DNA from 2 places in the Vannielia sp. ABF1_015 genome. Region 2 is predicted to be linked to the other one. Evidence: riboswitches for the same ligand, from Rfam matches in the RefSeq annotation. Region 2 holds a riboswitch; the other holds the start of a gene.

Region 1 (3,405 bases), 810 kb from region 2:
ATGGTTGTGCCCGCGCTCGTCTACCTCGTGTTCAACTGGGGCAACGCGGCCACCATTCACGGCTGGGCCATCCCGGCGGCGACGGACATCGCCTTTGCCCTCGGCGTTCTTGCCCTGCTCGGATCCCGCGTGCCGGCCTCGCTCAAGATCTTCCTGCTGACTCTGGCGATCCTCGATGACATGGGGGCCATCCTCATCATCGCGCTGTTCTATACCGCCGAACTGAAGATTGATTACCTCTTCCTTGCCTGCATCCCGCTGGCGCTGATGATCTGGCGCAACATGCGCGGGGCGCACCGGGTTGCACCGATCCTGCTGCTCGGCGTTGCGCTCTGGGTGCTGGTGCTCAAATCGGGCGTGCACGCCACGCTCGCCGGGGTGGTAACGGCCTTCTGCATTCCGCTGAAAGACAAGTGGAACAAGTCGCCCCTGCACTCGCTGGAGCACGGCCTTTCGCCCTATGTGCTCTACGTGATCGTCCCAATCTTCGCCTTCGCCAACGCCGGCGTGGTGCTGAAGGGCATGTCCTTCGGGGCGCTGCTCGATCCGGTGCCGCTTGGCGTGGCGCTCGGCCTGATCGTGGGCAAGCAAGTGGGCGTCTTTGGCACCACTTGGCTGATGGTCAAGATGGGGCTCGCCAAGCTGCCCTTCGGGGTCACATGGGCCCATATCTACGGGCTCGCCTGCCTCGCCGGGATCGGCTTCACCATGTCGCTCTTTATCGGCTCGCTCTCCTTCGACGATGCCGCGCTGATGAACGAGGTGCGCCTTGGCGTGCTGCTCGGGTCCGGCGTGTCGGCGCTCATCGGCTACTTCGTTCTGCGGGCGGTAACGCGCCCCGGTGAAGCCGAGGTGGCCGAGGCGCTCAACCAGCCGGGCGCAGCCGAGCGGGCGGAAGCCGCGGCGGAGTAGTCAGCCACCACCAACCCCATCGGCAGCGCGCCCTTTTTGGGCCTGCGCTGCCGACCCCGGGGGCAAAAGCGCCCGACATGGCGTCAAAGCCCACCCCCCCGGCGGTGCTGCCCAAGGGTTAACGAATCCCTTGCGCCTGCCGTCCCTCCTGCGCTACCCCCCAAATTGCTTCGGTTCGGGCGCAAGCCCGGAGCAAAAGGGAACGTGGTGCGGGAAGAACTCCCAATGCCACGACTGCCCCCGCAACTGTGAGCGGAGAGCGAGGCCGACGGGCCACTGGGGGAGAACCCCCGGGAAGGCCGGCCATCTCGCAATGACCCGCAAGTCAGGAGACCTGCCGAGGCGATCACCCTGAACCCGTGCGAGGGGCGCGGCGTCAACGGTCTGTTCCGTAGCGGTGACGAAAGCACCGTCCGCGGAAGGCCCCGCCATTCCAAAGACACCTCACCACACCGGCCTCTGTCATGGGGGCCGCATGACAAGGACTTTGGGCGCCATGAAGAGCCTCCTCGCCACCACAGCCACCCTCGCGCTTGCCGCCTCCGCGCTCACCGCGCAGGAGGCTTATGAACTCGACACGATCACCGTCACCGCCGACCTGTCGGGCGAGACAGAGACTGAGCGCACCGGCGCGACCGTCGAAGTCACCACCCGCGACGAGTTGGAAACGGCAGGCGATGATGACCTTGCCACCTACCTCTCCCGCCAGCCCGGCCTTTCGCTTGCCGCTGCCGGCGGCCCCGGCGGGCTGGCCGACATCCGGATGCGCGGGCTGCACCAGAAATACGTGAAAGTGCAGATCGACGGCATCGACGTGCTGGACCCATCCTCCCCCTCGCCCTCCTATGACTTCGGCTTGATGGGCACCTCCGGCCTTGGCCGCATCGAGGTCCTGAAAGGCTCGCAATCGGCGCAATACGGCTCCTCCGCCGTCGCCGGGGTGATCTCGCTGCAAAGCCGCCGCGCAACCGAGGAGGGCACCCACGTCTACCTTGAAGGCGAGGTTGGCAGCTTCGATAGCTTCGGCACCTCCGCAACGATCACCAGCAAGGGCACCCGGCACAACTTTGCCGTCACCCTCGCGCGGCTCGAGTTTGGCGGGTTTTCCTCTGCCGATGAGAATGACGGCAACACCGAGGCCGATGGCTTCTCGTCGCTGCGCCTGTCGTTCAATGGCGAATATGCCCTGTCCGATGCACTCACCATCGGCCTTGTGGGCTTTGCCGAAAAGAGCACAGTGGCGATCGATGGCGGCTTCCCCTTCGGCGACACCGACGAAGAAACCGATGGCACCTCCAACGGGCTGCGCGCCTTTGCCCGCTACGAGGCTGGCGCGGTGACCCACCAGTTCGAGGCCACCTATTACGACATCGAGCGGGACTACGCGGTCTCGAGCAACCGCTACGAGGGCGAGCGCCAAGGGCTGCGCTATCTTGGCCAAGCCACGCTGTCGCCCGCCGTGGAGCTCAACTTCGGCGCCGATTACACCGAAGAGGAGTTTGTCTCCGCCACCTTCATCACCGCTGAGGGCAAGCAAAACACCACCGGCGTCTTTGCCGAGGTGAACTGGGCCGCCTCCAGCCAGCTCGACCTCTCCGCCGCCCTGCGGCACGACGCGCAAAACCGCTTTGGCGGCCACACCACCGGCCGTCTGGCGCTGGCATGGCGCCCGCAGGAAGACCTCATCCTGCGTGCCTCGCTCGCCACCGGCTTCCGCGCCCCCTCGCTCTACGAGCTCTACGCGCCGTTCTACGGCAATGACACGCTGACGCCCGAAACCTCGCGCAGCGCCGAGCTGGGCATCGAAAAGCGGCTGGGCGGCGATGACTTTGTGAAGGCCACCCTGTTCTACACCGAGGTCGAAGACCTGATCGGATCCGACGCAGCCTTCGTCTACACCCAGATCCCCGGCACCTCCGTGGCCAAGGGGCTGGAGCTTTCGGGCCGCGTGGCGCTTTCCGATAGGGCGGCGCTCTTCGGGGCCTATACCTACACCGAAAGCGAGGATCCGGATGGCGAGCGCCAACTCCGCGTGCCCCGCCATGATCTGGTGCTCGGCGTCGAGGCCGATTTCGCCCCGCGCTGGAGCTTCAGCGGTGAAGTGCAGCACGTTGCCGATGTGCTCGACGTTGACGCGCAAACCTTCGTTCGCCCGATCGAGGGAGACGATTACACCCTCGTCAACGCCATGGTCACCTATGAGATCAACGATGGGGCCGAGGCCTACTTCCGCATCGAGAACCTGACCGATGCCGAGTATCAAACCGTCAATGGTTACGGTCAGGCCGATCGGGCCTTCTACGTGGGCCTCCGTGCCAAGTTCTAACCTCATCGGAGCGCTCGCGCTCTGGTTCGCGGGGGCCGTGATGGCCCTCGCTGCACCGCCCGAACGGGTGGTGTCGATCAACCTCTGCACCGACCAGTTGGCACTGGCCATCGCCGCGCCGGGCCAACTCGTTTCCGTCACCCGGATGCTTCAAGGCGACGACTCCG
Region 2 (3,405 bases):
GCCGGGTGAAAATTCTGCATCGCGCCTGCGGCACCACGTGGCCCGGCGGCGGATCGGGCCGCCGGGCCTTGCCAATCAGGCGGTTTCGCCAAGGGCCTTGATGTGGGCGGGGAGCCGGGCGTTGGTGCCATACATGAAGTGATTTTCCATGCGCTCAGAGTAACGGCTGGCCTCGGTGGTGCGCCCGACCGCTTCCGAAACTTCGCGGATCAGCATCGGGTTGGCCCCGCAGCAGACGCCGAGATAGTTGACGCCCAGCGCGAAGGCGTCACGCGCGAAGGCCCCGATCTCGTAACGATTGCAAAACATCGGATCGAGCGCGGTCGGGAAGGTGCGGCCATGGGGCGCCGGGCAGGTGCAATCGCCGGTGTCGCTCAGGTTGAAGAAGGTCGGTTCATCCGCGCGCGTGCGATAGGGGATCGGGAGGGCACCGACATGGCAGGACACCGCCGCACGCACCTTGCGCAGCCACGGCATCATGGTTTGCGGCCCGCGAAAGCAGTTGAGGCCAACAACATCTGCGCCGCCCTGTTCCAACTGCTGACAGGTTTCCACAATGCCTGTGCCGTCCATCATCTCGCTGGCCGCCATGGGGGCGAGGGTCAGAACGACCGGGAGGCCGGAGGCGCGAGCCACCTCAAGCGCGCAAAGCGCCTCGCCCGCATAGTAGAAGGTTTCGCCGATGATGATATCGGCCCCTTCATCGACGGCCCAGCCGACCATTTCTTCAAACATCGCCCGCACCTCGGCCTGCTTCGCCCCGTCGTCCGGCGACCAGATGTTGGTGTTCGAGATATTGCCTGCCATCAGGTTGCCCGGCTTTGCATCGGCAACCTCGCGGGCGATCTTTAGCGCGGCGCGGTTGAGCGGCTCCAGCAGGTCTTCCTTGCCGATCACCCGCATCTTCTCGCGGTGGCCGTTGTAGGTGAACGCCTCGACAATATCGCTGCCCGCCCGCTGAAAATCGACATGCAGGTTGCGCAGCGCATCGGGGTGTTCCAACGCCACCTCGGGCACAAACTCGCCCGCCGTGAGATAGCCGCGCCGCTCCAGCTCGAAGAGGAAGCCCTCGGCGCAGATGAGGGGGCCAGCATCGAGCCGGGTTTTCAGTTGGTTCTCATTCATGGATCCGTCCTTTCTCGTTGATCCGTCCATGACCATGGTTTTTGGAAGCCGAGCCTCGCGGGCTGCGTGCAATGCGCAGCCTGCTGCAATGGTCCTCGGTCAGGCCGCAGGATTGAGCGCGGCCGTGTTCACAAAGGTCAGAGGGCGATGCGCCCGATGCGCCGGGCACCAGCCCCGCCGCGCCGCTTGCGTGGCGGAAGCGAGAGGGGCAGGGGAGCGGGGGATGTGAGCGATTGCTTCAAAAGGGCGCAAAATTCGGCCACGGCGGGTGACAGGGTGATGTAGGGCGCAGCCATGACGTGGGCATGAAGCGCCGCACGCCGATAGTTGGCATCGCCGGGCAGGCTGGCGATCCATTGCATGTAGCCCAGTTGCGCCATCTGGCGCGCTTCCTGCGCTGGCACCTGGCCTATGTCGAGTTGGGATATCGTTCGTTCCAGTAGCATCGCGCCCTCCGCGCAAATTGGCGGGGGCAAAGCGGTAACGGCGATGTCTCAGGGCGTTCGTGGGCCATCTGTGTCTCTCCGTCCCAAGGCACCCCGCCCGGGTTTAGGTGACTGAGGCGCGCAACGCGCACCCGAGATGGCAGGTCTCCTGACTTGCGGGTCTGCGCTTCCCCGAACCTTCCCGCGCCTTTTGGCACAGTGGTGTTCATCGGGGTCGCTCGCCGCTCACAGTTGCGGGGGCAGTCGTGGAATTGGGCAAGTTGCCCGCACCACGTTCCCTTTTCAGCCGGACCAATCTGGCCGGGCACCATCACGGGTTTTGTTGCAGGAAATTCTGGCGGTGTCCAACGCGAATTGCAGCTATGGGCAAGGGCGCGCCGGGGCGCTGTTGGCGGCTATGGAGCGCCTTTGGCGCAGGGGGAGCGGGTGTGAAACCCGGCAGAAGGCACCGCTCGGCTCACGCCCCTCATCGGCTAAATGAGCGCTTGGGTGTCTGCGTGGGGCAGCCCTTGCCTGCGATCCAGAGATTCTGCGCCGAGATGCGCGGCAGCGGGAGGCGGGCGGTGGCAGTGTCGGCTGTACGGGATCGAGGAGCTCGGATTGGGCGACAGACGCCATCAAGAGCCAACTAGCGTGGGCAACAGGAACACCAGCCCCGGCACCGCCAGCAGGAGCGCCACGCGCAGCAGTTCGGCGAAGAAGAAGGGGAGCACGCCGAGGAAGGTATCGCGCATCGGCACGTCCTGTGCCTGGGCCGAGATGATGAAGACGTTCATGCCCACGGGGGGCGTGATCAGGCCGAGTTCGACCACGATAAGGGCGAGGATGCCGAACCAGATCTTGAGGTCTTCGGTGGTCATCCCGAAGGGGCTTTCGGCCGCGGTGGCCCAGTCGCCGCCGTTGATCTCTACCAGCACGGGCCAGAAGAAGGGGATGGCGAGGAGGATCATCGACAGGCTGTCCATCAGGCAGCCCAGCAGGATCAGGGCGGCCAACAGCAGGATGAGGGTGGTCATTGGCGCGAGGCCGGAGTTGGCCATCATCTCGGCCATGATCTGCGGCACGCCGCCCCGGGCCATGAAGATTTTGAGCAGTTCGGCTCCGAGCAGGATCAGGAAGATCATGCCGGTGGTGTGGGCAGTTTCGAGCAGGGCTTCGCGGGTTTCCACGAGGGTCAGCTTGCCGCGCAGCAGGCCGATGAGCGCGACCATGACCACGCCCACGGCAGCGGCGGGCGTGGGGTTGAAGAGGCCGAAGTAGAGGCCGCCGATGACGGCGGCGAAGACCACCAGCACCGGGAAGATCGCCAGTGTGGCCGAGACCAGCTCGGCGCGGGAGGCGCGCTGGCCGGAGGGGCCGGAGCCGGGGGCGAGGGTGGTGTAGGCGAGGATCGTCAGCAGGAAGAGCGCCACGGCGATGAGGCCGGGCAACAGGGCGGCCATGAACATGGTCACCACGTTGGCCTCGACGATGATGGCGTAGATGATCAGCACCACCGAGGGCGGGATCAAGATGCCCAGCACGCCGCCCGCTGCGATGGTGCCGGTGGCGAGGCGGTCGGAGTAATTGTACTTCTTCAGCTCCGGCAGGGCGACGCGGCCCATGGTGGAGGCGGTCGCCAGCGAGGAGCCGCAGACCGAGCCGAAGCCCGCGCAGGCCGCGATGGCCGACATCGCCACCCCGCCGCGCATCCAGCCGAGCCATGCGTTGGCGGCGCGGAAGAGGTCGGCCGAGAGGCCGGTGCGCGAGGCGATGGCGCCCATCAGAACGAAGAGCGGCACCACCGAGAGGTCGTAGTTGGAGAATTGCGCGTAGGCGAGATCTTTGAGCTGGC

Evidence for each region. Region 2 has a riboswitch for cobalamin ahead of ACXAG6_RS08005 (hypothetical protein). Riboswitches for the same ligand answer to the same signal wherever they lie in the genome.
Region 1: linked by a shared signal. The riboswitch ahead of ACXAG6_RS04080 (TonB-dependent receptor plug domain-containing protein) and the one ahead of ACXAG6_RS08005 (hypothetical protein) in region 2 are both predicted to bind cobalamin.

The regions. Positions count from the first base shown of each region.
Region 1 covers NZ_JBSWXT010000001.1:784,368-787,772, forward strand. The annotation lists gene nhaA (Na+/H+ antiporter NhaA) at 1-912, shown strand, start outside; cobalamin riboswitch at 1,067-1,268, shown strand; gene ACXAG6_RS04080 (TonB-dependent receptor plug domain-containing protein) at 1,409-3,238, shown strand; gene ACXAG6_RS04085 (ABC transporter substrate-binding protein) at 3,279-3,405, shown strand, end outside.
Region 2 covers NZ_JBSWXT010000001.1:1,596,282-1,599,686, forward strand. The annotation lists gene ACXAG6_RS08000 (homocysteine S-methyltransferase family protein) at 76-1,125, opposite strand; gene ACXAG6_RS08005 (hypothetical protein) at 1,263-1,571, opposite strand; cobalamin riboswitch at 1,693-1,898, opposite strand; gene ACXAG6_RS08010 (TRAP transporter large permease) at 2,189-3,405, opposite strand, start outside.